3 regions of the Streptomyces sp. DSM 118878 genome follow, and region 1 is predicted to be linked to each of the others. Evidence: riboswitches for the same ligand, from Rfam matches in the RefSeq annotation. Region 1 holds a riboswitch; each other region holds the start of a gene.
The links. A riboswitch is a leader RNA that binds a small molecule or an ion and turns the genes downstream of it on or off. The one in region 1 is predicted to bind cyclic di-AMP.

Region 1 (4,288 bases):
AAGACCGGCATCCCGGGCGAGCGCAAGGCCGAGCTGATGACGCATCTGCTCAACATCGACCCGCCGGACCACACCCGCCTGCGCAGGCTCGTCACGAAGGCGTTCACGCCGCGCCGCGTGGCGGAGTTCGCCCCGCGGGTGCAGGAGCTGACGGACGCCCTCATCGACGCGATTCTCGACAAGGACGGCGAGGGCGGCGAGGAAGGAGAGGTCGGCAAGGACGGCCAGGAGAAGGGGGTGGCCGATCTCATCCACGAGTTCGCCTTCCCGCTCCCCATCTACGCCATCTGCGACCTGCTCGGCGTCCCCCGCGAGGACCAGGACGACTTCCGCGACTGGGCGGGCATGATGATCCGTCACGGCGGCGGCCCGAGGGGCGGCGTGGCCCGGTCGGTGAAGAAGATGCGCGGCTATCTCGCCGAGCTGATCCACCGCAAGCGCCTCGACCCGGGCGACGACCTCATCTCCGGCCTGATCCGCGCCTCCGACCACGGCGAGCACCTCACGGAGAACGAGGCCGCCGCCATGGCCTTCATCCTGCTCTTCGCCGGTTTCGAGACCACCGTCAACCTCATCGGCAACGGCGTGTACGCCCTGCTGACCCACCCCGAACAGCGCGAACGCCTACAGAAGGCGCTGGCCGACGGCGACACCGGGCTCCTGGAGACCGGCGTCGAGGAACTCCTGCGCTTCGACGGTCCCGTGGAGCTCGCCACCTGGCGGTTCGCCACCGAGGAGCTGTCCATCGGCGGGCAGCGCATCGCCGCGGGCGACCCCGTCCTCGTCGTCCTCGCGGCCGCCGACCGCGACCCCGAGCGGTTCGAACACCCGGACACCCTGGACCTCTCGCGCCGCGACAACCAGCACCTCGGCTACGGCCACGGAATCCACTACTGCCTGGGCGCGCCGCTCGCCCGTCTGGAGGGCAGAACCGCTCTCGCGACGCTGCTGCGGCGCCTTCCTGACCTGCAACTGGCGGTCGATCCGACGGATTTGCGGTGGCGTGGCGGGCTGATCATGCGCGGGCTGCGGACGCTGCCGGTGGAGTTCACATCCGCACAGGGGCGGGCCGGGAACTGACGGGGCGTCACGATTGTGACTTTCACGTGATCTCCGCTGCATCGACTTGTGACAAGCGTTCGACTGCGGCTACGTTCACGTCGACTCGGGCACCCCGTTGCCCGGTCGCCGCACAAGTCTCCCGAAAGGCAACCGCATGCTCTCCGGCAATGGTCGTCACCGACGCCCCCGCCAGGCCCCGGCCCTCATCGTCGCGGCAGGAGTCACCGGATCCGCCATCGCCATCCCGCTCCTCGGAGCGACCAGCGCGAGCGCCGCTCCCACGGTGACGTGGGACAAGCTCGCCGAGTGCGAGAGCGGCGGCGCGTGGAGCGCCAACCCTGGCAACGGTTACTACGGAGGGCTCCAGCTCTCCCAGGAGACCTGGGAGGCCAACGGTGGCCTCACCTACGCGCCCAGCGCCGACCAGGCCTCCAAGTCCCAGCAGATAGCCGTGGCCGAGCGCGTCCTGAACGGCCAGGGCCCCGAGGCGTGGCCGAGCTGCGCCCCGATCGCCGGCCTCACGGACGACGGCGCCGCGGCCGACGTGGACCCGGGCGACCCGATCATCCCCGAGCCCTCGGGTTCGGCCGGCTCCGGCACGTCCGGTTCCGGGGACTCGGAGAAGCCGGAGAGGTCGGAGAAGTCGGAGAAGAAGGAGGACTCCGAGAAGACGGGGGACTCCGAGAAGAAGGACGAGTCGTCCGACGAGGCGTCAGGGAGCGGAGACAAGCCCTCCGACGACGCGAGCGACACGCCGGACTCCGACTCCGGTTCCGACCAGGGGAAGGATCGCGACAAGTCCGGCAAGAAGGACAGCAAGGACAGCGAGGGCAGCAAGGACGGCAAGGGCGACGAGGCGGAGCCCGACGGCAAGGCGGAGAAGGGCGCGTCGGACGGCTCGGACGAGTCCGCGGACGGCGAGAGCACTTCGCCCACGGGCAGGGACGAGGACTCCGCTTCCTCCGCGGGGCGGCACCGCGGCGGCAGCGCGCAGGAGAGCGGTTCGGGCGCCGACGGGAGCCCCTCCGGCGACCGTTCGGGCCGGCACGCCTCGCGCGGCGGCGAGCGGACGGACAAGCCGGCCGACGGGACGTACAAGGTCCGCTCCGGCGACAACCTCTCGGCGATCGCCGACGACCACGGTGTGGACGGCGGTTGGTCCAAGCTCTACACCAAGAACAAGAAGACCGTCGGGGATGACCCGGACCTCATTCTCCCCGGTCAGAGCCTCGTTTTGGGCGAAAAATAGGGGTACTTGACGATGCGTCGGCGGGGTACTTCGCGTCGAATGCCCGCTTTGGCGCGAGTGAGAGATGGGTCTCAGAAGCCCTGATCGTCTTTGAAATTCGGGTGGTCCCCTGTCTACGGTCGTGACCGCTCGCCATTGGTGGGCCCCGCCGGTCGGTACGCCGAATCCTGCCAACGGCCGGACGGGAACAATCGTCGCTTCGAGCGCCGTAGGCAGGAGCGGGGGACCCAAGGTAAGTGCCGGGCCCGGAAGTTCGGCTCCGAACAGGAGCGGGACGTACGGACCGGCTAGGGGTGGAGCCGCACTCGGGAGAGTGCGGCCGGGCAACTTCACTGGCCCGAACCCGACAGCTCACCTCGCAGGCGTCGGTGAGGGGATCAACTCATGCTGTTTTCCAGCAAGGGCAAGCACCGCCGTCCGTCCAAGGCCACCCGTGTCGTCACGCTCGCCGGTGTCACCGGTGCCGCCGTGGCCGCCCCGCTGATGGCCGCCGGTTCGGCCTCGGCCGCCACGACCTCGGAGTGGGACGCGGTCGCCCAGTGCGAGTCGGGCGGCAACTGGTCCATCAACACCGGCAACGGTTACCAGGGCGGCCTCCAGTTCTCGCCGTCCACCTGGGCCGCGTACGGCGGCACCAAGTACGCGTCCAGCGCCGACAAGGCCTCCAAGGCCCAGCAGATCGAGATCGCCGAGAAGGTCCTCGCGGGCCAGGGCAAGGGTGCCTGGCCGAGCTGTGGTGTCGGCCTCTCCAACGCCTCCGGTGGTGGCGGCGGCCAGCAGCAGGCCCCGCAGCAGCAGACCAAGCCGAAGCCGCAGCAGACGCAGCAGCAGGCCGCCCCGCAGCAGCAGCAGGCCCCGCAGCAGCAGGCCGCGCCGAAGCCGCAGCCGGCGCCGCAGACCCAGACCAAGAAGACCGTCGAGACCCCGACCGGCAAGACGGTCGAGAAGGGCGACGGCGAGTACAAGGTCAAGACGGGCGACACCCTGTCGAAGATCGCCGAGTCGCACGACGTCAAGGGCGGCTGGCAGAAGGTCTACAAGCTCAACGGCGACATCATCGACAACGCCGACTTCATCTACCCGGGCCAGCAGCTCCACCTGAGCTGACCGGCGCGGTCACGGCCGTGCCTCGGCGGACGCACGGCCGTCCCCCCCGTCCCCACGGGCTCCCCGCCCCGGTGCGCGTATCCCCCGTACGCACCGGGGCGGGGCCATGTCCGCTCCCGGCCTCCGACTGTCCGCCCCCGGCCGTCCGCCCCCGTTGTTCGCCTTCAGCGAGCTACCGGCCGGTAGGAACGCGGGCTTCCGTCCCGTTTCCCCGGTATTTGGGCGCTCGGGCGTCCCACGGGGCGGGCGGTCGGCTGGCCGAAGGCTCCGGGCCGGTTAGGCTCAGGAGACGCAGGGCCGAAGCGGCCCCGCGTAAACGCGTCACATCCCAGAAGGAGATGCTCGTGCCGTCCATCGACGTCGTCGTAGCCCGGGAAATCCTGGACTCCCGAGGCAACCCCACGGTCGAGGTCGAGGTCGGCCTCGACGACGGCAGCACGGGTCGTGCCGCCGTCCCGTCCGGTGCCTCCACCGGAGCCTTCGAGGCCATCGAACTCCGTGACGGTGACCCCAACCGTTACCAGGGCAAGGGCGTGGAGAAGGCCGTCCTCGCCGTCATCGAGCAGATCGGCCCGGAGCTCGTCGGCTACGACGCCACCGAGCAGCGGCTGATCGACCAGGCCATGTTCGACCTGGACGCCACCGACAACAAGGGCTCGCTCGGCGCCAACGCCATCCTCGGCGTCTCGCTCGCCGTCGCGCACGCCGCGTCCGAGGCCAGCGATCTGCCGCTCTTCCGCTACCTCGGCGGTCCGAACGCGCACCTGCTGCCCGTCCCGATGATGAACATCCTGAACGGTGGGTCGCACGCCGACTCCAACGTCGACATCCAGGAGTTCATGATCGCCCCGATCGGCGCGGAGTCCTTCT
Region 2 (4,288 bases), 1.2 Mb from region 1:
TCTTCGGTGACCCGCAGCTCGCCCTCACCGCCGTCGGGCGTGTCCTCGACGTCACCGCCGAGGAGGTCCAGGAGGTCGCCAAGGCCCGCCTGCGGCCCGACAACCGCGCGGTGCTCGTGTACGAGCCCGTGGCCGCCGAAGGAGCCGAGGAGACGGCCGCCGACGGGACCGAAGAGACCGCCGCCGGCGAGACCGACCAGGAAGAGGAGGCGGCGAAGTGACGGAGGCCGCGACCATGCAGTTCCACCCGCAGCCACAGCCCGGCACGGCCAAGCCGTGGGCCTTTCCCGCGCCCGAGCGCGGCGCCCTGCCCAACGGCCTGACGGTGCTGCGCTGCAACCGCCCCGGCCAGCAGGTCGTCGCGGTGGAGGTCCACCTGGAGGCCCCGCTGGAGGCCGAGCCGAAGGGCCTCGACGGCGTCGCCACGATCATGGCGAGGGCCTTCAACGAGGGCACGGACAAGCACTCCGCGGAGGAGTTCGCTGCCGAGCTCGACCGCTGCGGCGCCTCCATGGACGCGCACGCCGACCACCCCGGCGTCCGCGTCTCCCTCGAAGTGCCCGTCTCCCGCCTCCCGAAGGCGCTCGGGCTGCTCTCCGACGCCCTGCGCGCCCCCGCCTTCGCGGACAGCGAGATCGAGCGCCTCGTACGCAACCGGCTCGACGAGATCCCGCACGAGGCGGCCAACCCGGCGCGCCGCGCCGCCAAGGAGCTCTCCAAGCAGCTCTTCCCGGCCGGTTCGCGCATGTCGCGGCCGCGCCAGGGCACCGAGGAGACGGTCACCGCCATCGACTCGGCGGCGGTGCGCGCCTTCTACGAGAAGCACGTCCGTCCGGCGGCGGCCACCCTGGTGATCGTCGGCGACCTGGAGGGCACCGACCTGGACGCGATCCTCGCGGACACCGTCGGCACCTGGACGGGCAGCACGGCGGAGCCGCGCCCCGTACCGGCCGTGACCGCCGACGACACCGGCCGCGTGGTCATCGTCGACCGTCCCGGAGCGGTCCAGACGCAGCTCCTGATCGGCCGCATCGGCCCGGACCGGCACGACCGCGTCTGGCCGGCCCAGGTCCTCGGCACGTACTGCCTCGGCGGCACCCTCACCTCCCGTCTGGACCGGGTCCTGCGGGAGGAGAAGGGCTACACCTACGGAGTGCGCTCCTTCGCCCAGGTCCTGCGCTCCGCCCCGGACGGCACGGGCGCCGCGATGCTCGCCATCAGCGGATCGGTCGACACGGAGTCCACGGGGCCCGCGCTCGACGACCTCTGGAAGGTGCTGCGCACGCTCGCCGCGGAGGGCCTGACCGACGCCGAGCGCGACGTGGCGGTGCAGAACCTGGTGGGCGTCGCCCCGCTCAAGTACGAGATGGCGTCCTCCGTGGCGGCCACGCTCGCCGACCAGGTCGAGCAGAACCTCCCGGACGACTTCCAGGCGCGGCTCTACCGGCAGTTGGCCGCCACCGGCACCGTGGAGGCCACCGCGGCCGTCGTGAGCGCCTTCCCGGAGGACCACCTGGTGACGATCCTCGTGGGTGACGCCGCGCGCATCGAGGAGCCCGTCAGGGCCCTCGGCATCGGCGACGTGAGCGTCGTCCCCGGCTGAGCGACAGGCCGCCTGACGGGCAGCCGACAGCCAGCAAGTCACGACATATGAGGACCCCGGTGACCCAAACGGTCACCGGGGTCCTCATATGTCCGAATTACTACGGAGGTTGCCTGTCTGCCGTGTGGCGTGCGCTACAAAAGAGGCGTTCTGTTTGTCGTTCGAAAGACGTCGCGTTTAGCGTCGGTCCGGCTGTTCGTCACGCAGTACGCCGCAGCCGCGGCACCGGACAGTCATCGCCGAGTCCCCGTACGGCGCGAGCCAGGGGAGCCGGGGACCCACATGTCCCCTGGGGTGAATCGGGAACCTTGCCGCGAGGTGAGGGGCTCGTAGGAGACCTTCCTGCTCCGAACCCGTCAGCTAACCCGGTAGGCGAGAGGGAAGGAAAGGATCAGCCGCTTCATGGCGTTCACCCGTGCCACCGGGAAGCACCGTCGTCCGAGCCGCCTCACGCGCACCACGGCGAATGCCGCGGGCGTCGCCGCGCTCACCACCACCGGTGTCATCGGAGGCCTGGCAGCTCCCGCGCTCGCCGCCGCCGACGACGCGGCCATCGAGCACACCGGACTCACCCAGGCGATCTCCGTCGGCGACACGCTCGCCGAGGGCATCGACGCGCAGGCCGCCGCCCAGCGCCACGCCGCCGAGGAAGCCGCCGCCGCCAAGAAGGCCGAAGAGGCCGCCAAGAAGAAGGCCGCGGAGGAGAAGCGCAAGGCCGAGGCCGAGGCCAAGGCGAAGGCCGAGGCGAAGGCCAAGAAGGAGCGCGAGGCGAAGGAGCGCGCCGCCCGCGAGGCCGAGCGCAAGCGCCTGAACACCTACGTCTCCCCGATCTCCGGTTCCTACGTCTCCACGGGCTACCAGACCGGCGGGGCCATGTGGTCCTCCGGCAGCCACACCGGCGTCGACTTCCACGCCTCGTCCGGCACCCCGGTCCACGCGGTCGGCTCCGGCACCGTCGTCGAGGCCGGCTGGGGCGGTGCCTACGGCAACAACGTGGTCATCAAGATGAACGACGGCACGTACACCCAGTACGGCCACCTGTCCTCCCTCGGCGTCACCGTCGGCCAGGCGGTCACCCCGGGCCAGCAGATAGGCCTCTCCGGCTCCACGGGCAACTCCAGCGGCCCGCACCTGCACTTCGAGGCCCGCTCCGGCGAGGAGTACGGCTCGGACATCGACCCCGTCGCGTACCTCCGCGCGCACGGCGTCAACGTCTGACCGACGCCACTGACGTCGTACCGAAAGCCCCGGCTCACGAAGAGCCGGGGCTTTCGGCGTCTGGACTTTCGGTGTCCGGGCTTTCGGAGTCTGGCCAAAAGATATCCATGAATTCCGTCCCCCCTTCGGAAAACGCGTCGTCCTGCAATAGAGTCACGGAAAGAGCGTCAATCGACCGCGTCGCGCGGGGATCAAGGCGGAGGACCGGTCATGCGCATTCCCGCGCACTCTGTATGCACGGCGATACGGGACGACATCATTTCCGGCGTCCATGAAAGAGGCGGCCGGCTCACCGAGGACCTCCTCGCGCGCCGCTACGGCGTCTCCCGCGTCCCCGTGCGCGAGGCCCTGCGCACCCTGGAGGCCGAGGGGTTCGTCGTCAGGCGCAGGCACGCGGGCGCGTGTGTCGCCGAGCCCACGGAGCAGGAGGCCGCCGACCTCCTGGAGGTCCGCCTGCTGCTCGAACCGCTGGCCGCGGCGCGCGCGGCACGGCGCCGCACCGACGCCCACCTCAAGGTCCTGCGCGGTCTCGTCAGGGTGGGCCAGGAGCGCCGCAGGAGGGGCCAGGGGGAGGATCTGGGCTCGCTGGGCGGCTGGTTCCACGAGACGCTCGCCCAGGCGTCCGGCAATCCAGGGCTGATCGCGCTGCTCACCCAGCTCCGGCAGAAGACGGCCTGGATGTACGTCGTCGAGCCCTCCGCCGCGCCGGACGAGGCCTGGGCCGAGCACGCGGCGATCGTCGACGCGATCTCCCGCGGGGACGCGGAACGGGCCAGGGCGCTCACCGCGGCGCACGTGGAGCGCGCGACGTCCGCGTACAGGCCGCGGCCCGCCGGGCGCGCCCCTCGCGTGAGGGATCCGCAACGTGCCGTAAACACGGCGAGCCTTTTGAATTAACGCGGGCGCCGTATACAGAAGTGCAGAAGTGGCAGAAGTGCGGCTCGTCCGTTTTACCGCGCACGCGCATTTCGCATCGCCCAGGGAATTCCGTAGTGCCGTATCCGTATCCGTATCCGTATCCGTATCCGCATACGCCGAAGGGCCCACCCCGCATCAGGGTGGACCCTCCGGTCGGTGCTGCTCGGTTCAGACCGTCTCCGGGAGCTCCTCAAGGCCCTCGGCGACGAGCTTGGCCAGACGGTCGAGAGCGGCGTCCGCGCCCTCGGCGTCGGAGGCGAGGGTGATCTCCTCGCCGCCCTGGGCGCCCAGGCCGAGCACCGCGAGCATGGAGCCGGCGTTGACCGGGTTGCCGTCGGCCTTGGCGATCGTCACGGGGACGCCGGCGGCCGTGGCCGCGCGGACGAAGATGGAGGCGGGTCGGGCGTGGAGGCCCTCGGCCCAGCCGACGTTGACGCGGCGCTCAGCCATGTGTTGCTGCCCTTCCAGGTGTTTCACACTTGTCTAGACCAGTGTCTCATGTCGACACGGGTGCTCTGCCGACCGTACGCCCTGGTCGTCCGGCCGTGC
Region 3 (4,288 bases), 4.8 Mb from region 1:
CGCCAGCGCCGGGGTGCGTCACGCCCAGATGACGCGGGCGATCCTGCGCGGCTATGACCTGACGGAGCCGGACCAGACACACGCGGTCCGGATGCTGGGCGCCGTCTTCCACGGCTACGTCAGCCTGGAGATGGCCGGAAGCTTCAGCCACACGGCCGTCGACTCCCAGGAATCGTGGATGTGGGTCCTGGACTCCCTCGACAGGCTGCTCGACAACAAGGCAGGGCGATGAACACTGACCATGATTGGATCACCACACCGGTCACCACGGACCTCCTGCGCGGTTTCCTCGACGTGGAAGCGACCGCGCACGGCCTGCTCCCGCACCGTCTCCCCGCGCGAGCGCGTCGCCAGATCCCCGACGAACAACTGGCCATGGCCGAGGCGCAGCCCTCCGGCGTACGCCTGGCGTTCCGCACCCGGGCCACGGCCGTCGAACTGGACGCGCTGCCCACCAAGCGGGCCTACCGCGGATTTCCGCCCCCGGCGGACGGCGTCTACGACCTGCTGGTGGACGGCCGTCTCACCGCGCAGGCCACGGTGGCCGGCGGCAACCTCCGTACGATCACCGACATGGTCACCCAGTCCGCCGAACTGACCGAGGGACTTCCCGGCACCGCCCGGTTCGCGGGTCTGCCGCCGGGTGACAAGGACATCGAGATCTGGCTCCCGCACACGGAGGTCACCGAGCTGATCACCCTGCGTACCGATGCCCCGGTCGAGGCGGCACCGGACAGGGGGCGCAGGGTGTGGCTGCACCACGGCAGCTCCATCAGCCATGGTTCGAACGCCGCCAGTCCGACCACCATCTGGCCGGCCCTGGCCGCGGCCAAGGGCGACGTGGAGCTGGTCAATCTGGGGTTCGGCGGCGGCGCGCTGCTCGACCCGTTCACCGCCCGTGCCATGCGGGACACTCCGGCGGACCTGATCAGCGTCAAGATCGGCATCAATGTCGTGAACGCCGATCTGATGCGCCTGCGCGCCTTCGGCCCTGCCGTCCACGGCTTCCTCGACACCATCCGCGAGGGGCATCCGACGGCACCACTGCTGGTCGTGTCACCCATCCTGTGCCCGGTCCAGGAGGACACTCCCGGTCCCCTCATGCCCGACTTCGACGGCGGGACCCTGCGGTTCAAGGCCACGGGTGATCCGGCCGAACGGGCCGCCGGGCGTCTGACACTCAACGTCATCCGCGATGAACTCGCCCGGATCGTCGAACAGCGGGCGGCCGACGACCCCGGCCTCCACTACCTCAGCGGCCGCGACCTCTACGGCGAGAGCGACCACGCCGAATTCCCGCTGCCCGACGCGATCCACCCCGACGCCGCGGGGCACCGCCGCATCGGAGAGAACTTCGCGCGGCTCGTGTTCGGCGAGAACGGCCCCTTCGCCGGCAAGGGACAGGGCTGAGCCCCGGACACATGGCGCGCCGGGGCCCAGAGGGGACGAGGTGGGGGGTGTGGATCAGTACGGGCCGTTCACGTTGTCGATCGAGCCGTACCGGTCGGCCGCGTAGTTGCAGGCGGCGGTGATGTTGGCGACCGGGTCGTAGCTGTCCAGCGACGTGCCGGGCACGTGGTACGCGGTGAACGTGGGCGCGATGACCTGGAGCAGCCCCTTGGACGGGGTACCGGCGGCGGCGTTGGAGTCCCAGTTGTTGATGGCCAGCGGGTTGCCGGAGGACTCACGCATGACGTTGCGGTGGATGCCCTCGTAGGTGCCGGGGATGCCGTGCTGTTCCAGGATGTCGAGCGATTCCTTGATCCAGCCGTCGAGGTTGTCGGTGTAGGTCTTCTCCGCCGGGGCGGCGGCCGCGGGCTCGGCGGCGGACGCGTCGTCGCGCTCGGAGCGGTCCGCCCGGTCGGCGGCCGGCCTGGGCTCGGCCGCGTCCCCCTTGCCGAGGCTGAGCTCGAGCCCGGGCCGGATCAGGCCCGGGTTGTCACCGAGGATGTCCCGGTTGTTCTTGTACAGGCTCTCCCAGCCGCCGCTCACGGAATGCTTCCGGGCGATCCCGGAGAGCGAGTCGCCGGCCTCGACGACGTAGGTCGTCGAGGCCGCGGCGGGCTTGGCGACCGCGTCGGCCGGTGCCGCGGTGGCAGCGGTGGCACCGAGCACCGGGAGAATGAGCACGGCCCCGCCCGTTCCCGCGACGGCGATGCCTCGGTTGAACGAGCCGGCCTTGGGGCGGCGGTGCTTTCCCTTTGCGGGCATGGCCTTTGCGGGCATGACGAAATCCTCTCCGTCGCCTGCGAGGTGAGCTGTCGGGTTCGGACGGGAGATGTCCGGTCGCACGGTGAATACGACTTCACCCCTAGCCATTCCGGAATCCGGATCGGCGGCTTACCTGGGTCCCCCGCTCCTGCCGTGCGTCAGTGGGTGGATGGGTTTCCGGGCAGCGGCAGGATTCGGCGTTCCGCCCGGATTGACGGTGACGTTAGGCGAGAAAGCCCGGGCGAAACAAGTCTCGAATTCGCATACCGAAAGCGCGTGGTCCGTTTCTGACGATCAGAAACCCGGCTCTTTCTTGATCGAAAATTCCAACTTTCTTTGCGTAGAACGGAAAGTGCGCTCGGAGAGACTGGAGGGTGAGATGACCGGAGTGACTCATTTCACTGCTGGTCACACCCCGAAACGGGACATACCGGTCTACTTGACGCGCTCGCGATCGAAGAAGGCGGTCAACGCGTTCACGGTTGCGTCGGGCTGCTCGTCGGGAATGAAGTGTCCGGCCTGGGGGATGGAGGCGCCGGTCGCGTTCTCCGCCCACGGACTGAGGGAGGCGGCCATGTCGGGGATCGAGCCATGGGAGCTTGAGATGCCCAGGACCGGGACGGTCAAGTGCCCTTGTCCGAGAGCGTCATGGTTTTTACGCGCTGATTCCGCGGCGTCGCGGTAGTAGGCGAGAGACGCCGAAAGGCCTCCCTCGGCCGCGATGGCGGCGGCGTAATGGTCGATCTCGGCGCCGTCGAAGGTGTGGGAGGACAGGGCTTTTACCTTCAAGAACCAGCCGACGTAGTCGCGTTCACGGCCGGTGAGCAGAGTCTCGGGCAGTTCGGGCACCAGGTGGAAGGCGAAGTGCCAGGTCTTCCAGGCCCGGTCGGGATCCGTCGGGATGGAGTCCGGCAGGGTGATTCCGGGAATGCCGGCGTCGAGCAGGGCGACACCGTGCAGGCGCTCTTCGTGCTTCAGGGCCAGCGAGAAGGCGACCCAGGCCCCGATGTCATGGGCGACGAGCCAGTACTTCGGCACGTCGAGCGCGGTCAGCGCGGCCTGGACGTGCGAAGCGACGGTATGCGTGTCGTAACTCCCTTGAGGGCGCTCGGAGTGGCCCTGCCCCGGCAGGTCGATCGCGATCACACGGAACCGCTCGGCGAGGCCGGGCATCACCTTCCGCCAAGCCCACCAGGTCTGCGGGAATCCGGCGAGCAGGACGACGGTGGGACCGGCCGGCCGGCCGCCCTCCACCGCGTGAAGCCGGATTCCGTCCGCGTCGACCCAGCGGTGGGTGAAACCCGCGAGGTCGTGCAGCGGCAACCCGGGGACCGGGTTCTGGTCGTGGGAGCGGTTCGGGGGCATGGCGTCGTCGATCATGTCGCGAGCCTACTGCATCTTGTACTGGTTAGTTCAAGATAGGGTGGGCAGGGCCACAACGGCTGGTCCAAGAACGAGGTGCATGCGTGATGGCCGGGAAGAAGCAGTTCGACGTGGGCTTCGCGCTCGACGCGGCGATGGTCGAGTTCTGGCGGGCCGGATACGCCGACACGTCTCTCGACGACCTCTCCAGGGTGACCGGGTTGAACCGCAGTTCCATCTACTCCTCGTTCGGCGACAAGGACTCGCTCTACCTGCGCTGCCTGGACCGCTACGCCGCGCGGTACGGAGACAGTTACGACCAGGCGCTTTCACGGGCGTCCGAGGAACCGCTCCGGGCGGTACGGGCGTTCTTCGAGGTCACCCTGGAGCGCATCGCCGACCCTGACGTACCTGATGGATGTCTGATCGCCCAGACCGCGATGGCGGCACCGTCGCTCAGCCCCGCCATCGCCGCGCACGCGACCGAAGCTCTGGGCCTTCAGCGGGCGCGGCTGCGGACCGCCTTGAACGCCGCGGAGTTGGCCGAAGGCGATGCCGACGACTTCGCGGTTCACCTGGCGGCGGTCAACCAGTCGCTGGCCGTGATGAGCAGGGCCAGGGTGAGCCAGAAGCAGCTCCGTACGGTCATCGACGTCAGCATGAGCGCGCTCTCGCACGCCTTGGACGCCCGGAGCTAGCCCGCCCCTTCCGGCCG

Region 2: another riboswitch for cyclic di-AMP. It lies ahead of ACRAKF_RS28740 (M23 family metallopeptidase); the one in region 1 lies ahead of ACRAKF_RS23410 (transglycosylase family protein).
Region 3: another riboswitch for cyclic di-AMP. It lies ahead of ACRAKF_RS01770 (transglycosylase SLT domain-containing protein); the one in region 1 lies ahead of ACRAKF_RS23410 (transglycosylase family protein).

Annotation. Positions count from the first base shown of each region.
Region 1 is NZ_CP193622.1:5,237,227-5,241,514, forward strand. It holds gene ACRAKF_RS23400 (cytochrome P450 family protein) at 1-1,080, shown strand, start outside; gene ACRAKF_RS23405 (transglycosylase family protein) at 1,217-2,311, shown strand; cyclic di-AMP (ydaO/yuaA leader) riboswitch at 2,506-2,691, shown strand; gene ACRAKF_RS23410 (transglycosylase family protein) at 2,696-3,418, shown strand; gene eno (phosphopyruvate hydratase) at 3,763-4,288, shown strand, end outside.
Region 2 is NZ_CP193622.1:6,474,915-6,479,202, forward strand. It holds gene ACRAKF_RS28730 (M16 family metallopeptidase) at 1-221, shown strand, start outside; gene ACRAKF_RS28735 (M16 family metallopeptidase) at 218-1,603, shown strand; cyclic di-AMP (ydaO/yuaA leader) riboswitch at 1,831-1,993, shown strand; gene ACRAKF_RS28740 (M23 family metallopeptidase) at 2,006-2,821, shown strand; gene ACRAKF_RS28745 (GntR family transcriptional regulator) at 3,032-3,718, shown strand; gene ACRAKF_RS28750 (HPr family phosphocarrier protein) at 3,908-4,189, opposite strand.
Region 3 is NZ_CP193622.1:419,532-423,819, reverse strand. It holds gene ACRAKF_RS01780 (TetR/AcrR family transcriptional regulator) at 1-232, shown strand, start outside; gene ACRAKF_RS01775 (GDSL-type esterase/lipase family protein) at 229-1,410, shown strand; gene ACRAKF_RS01770 (transglycosylase SLT domain-containing protein) at 1,465-2,211, opposite strand; cyclic di-AMP (ydaO/yuaA leader) riboswitch at 2,231-2,385, opposite strand; gene ACRAKF_RS01765 (alpha/beta fold hydrolase) at 2,647-3,591, opposite strand; gene ACRAKF_RS01760 (TetR/AcrR family transcriptional regulator) at 3,681-4,271, shown strand.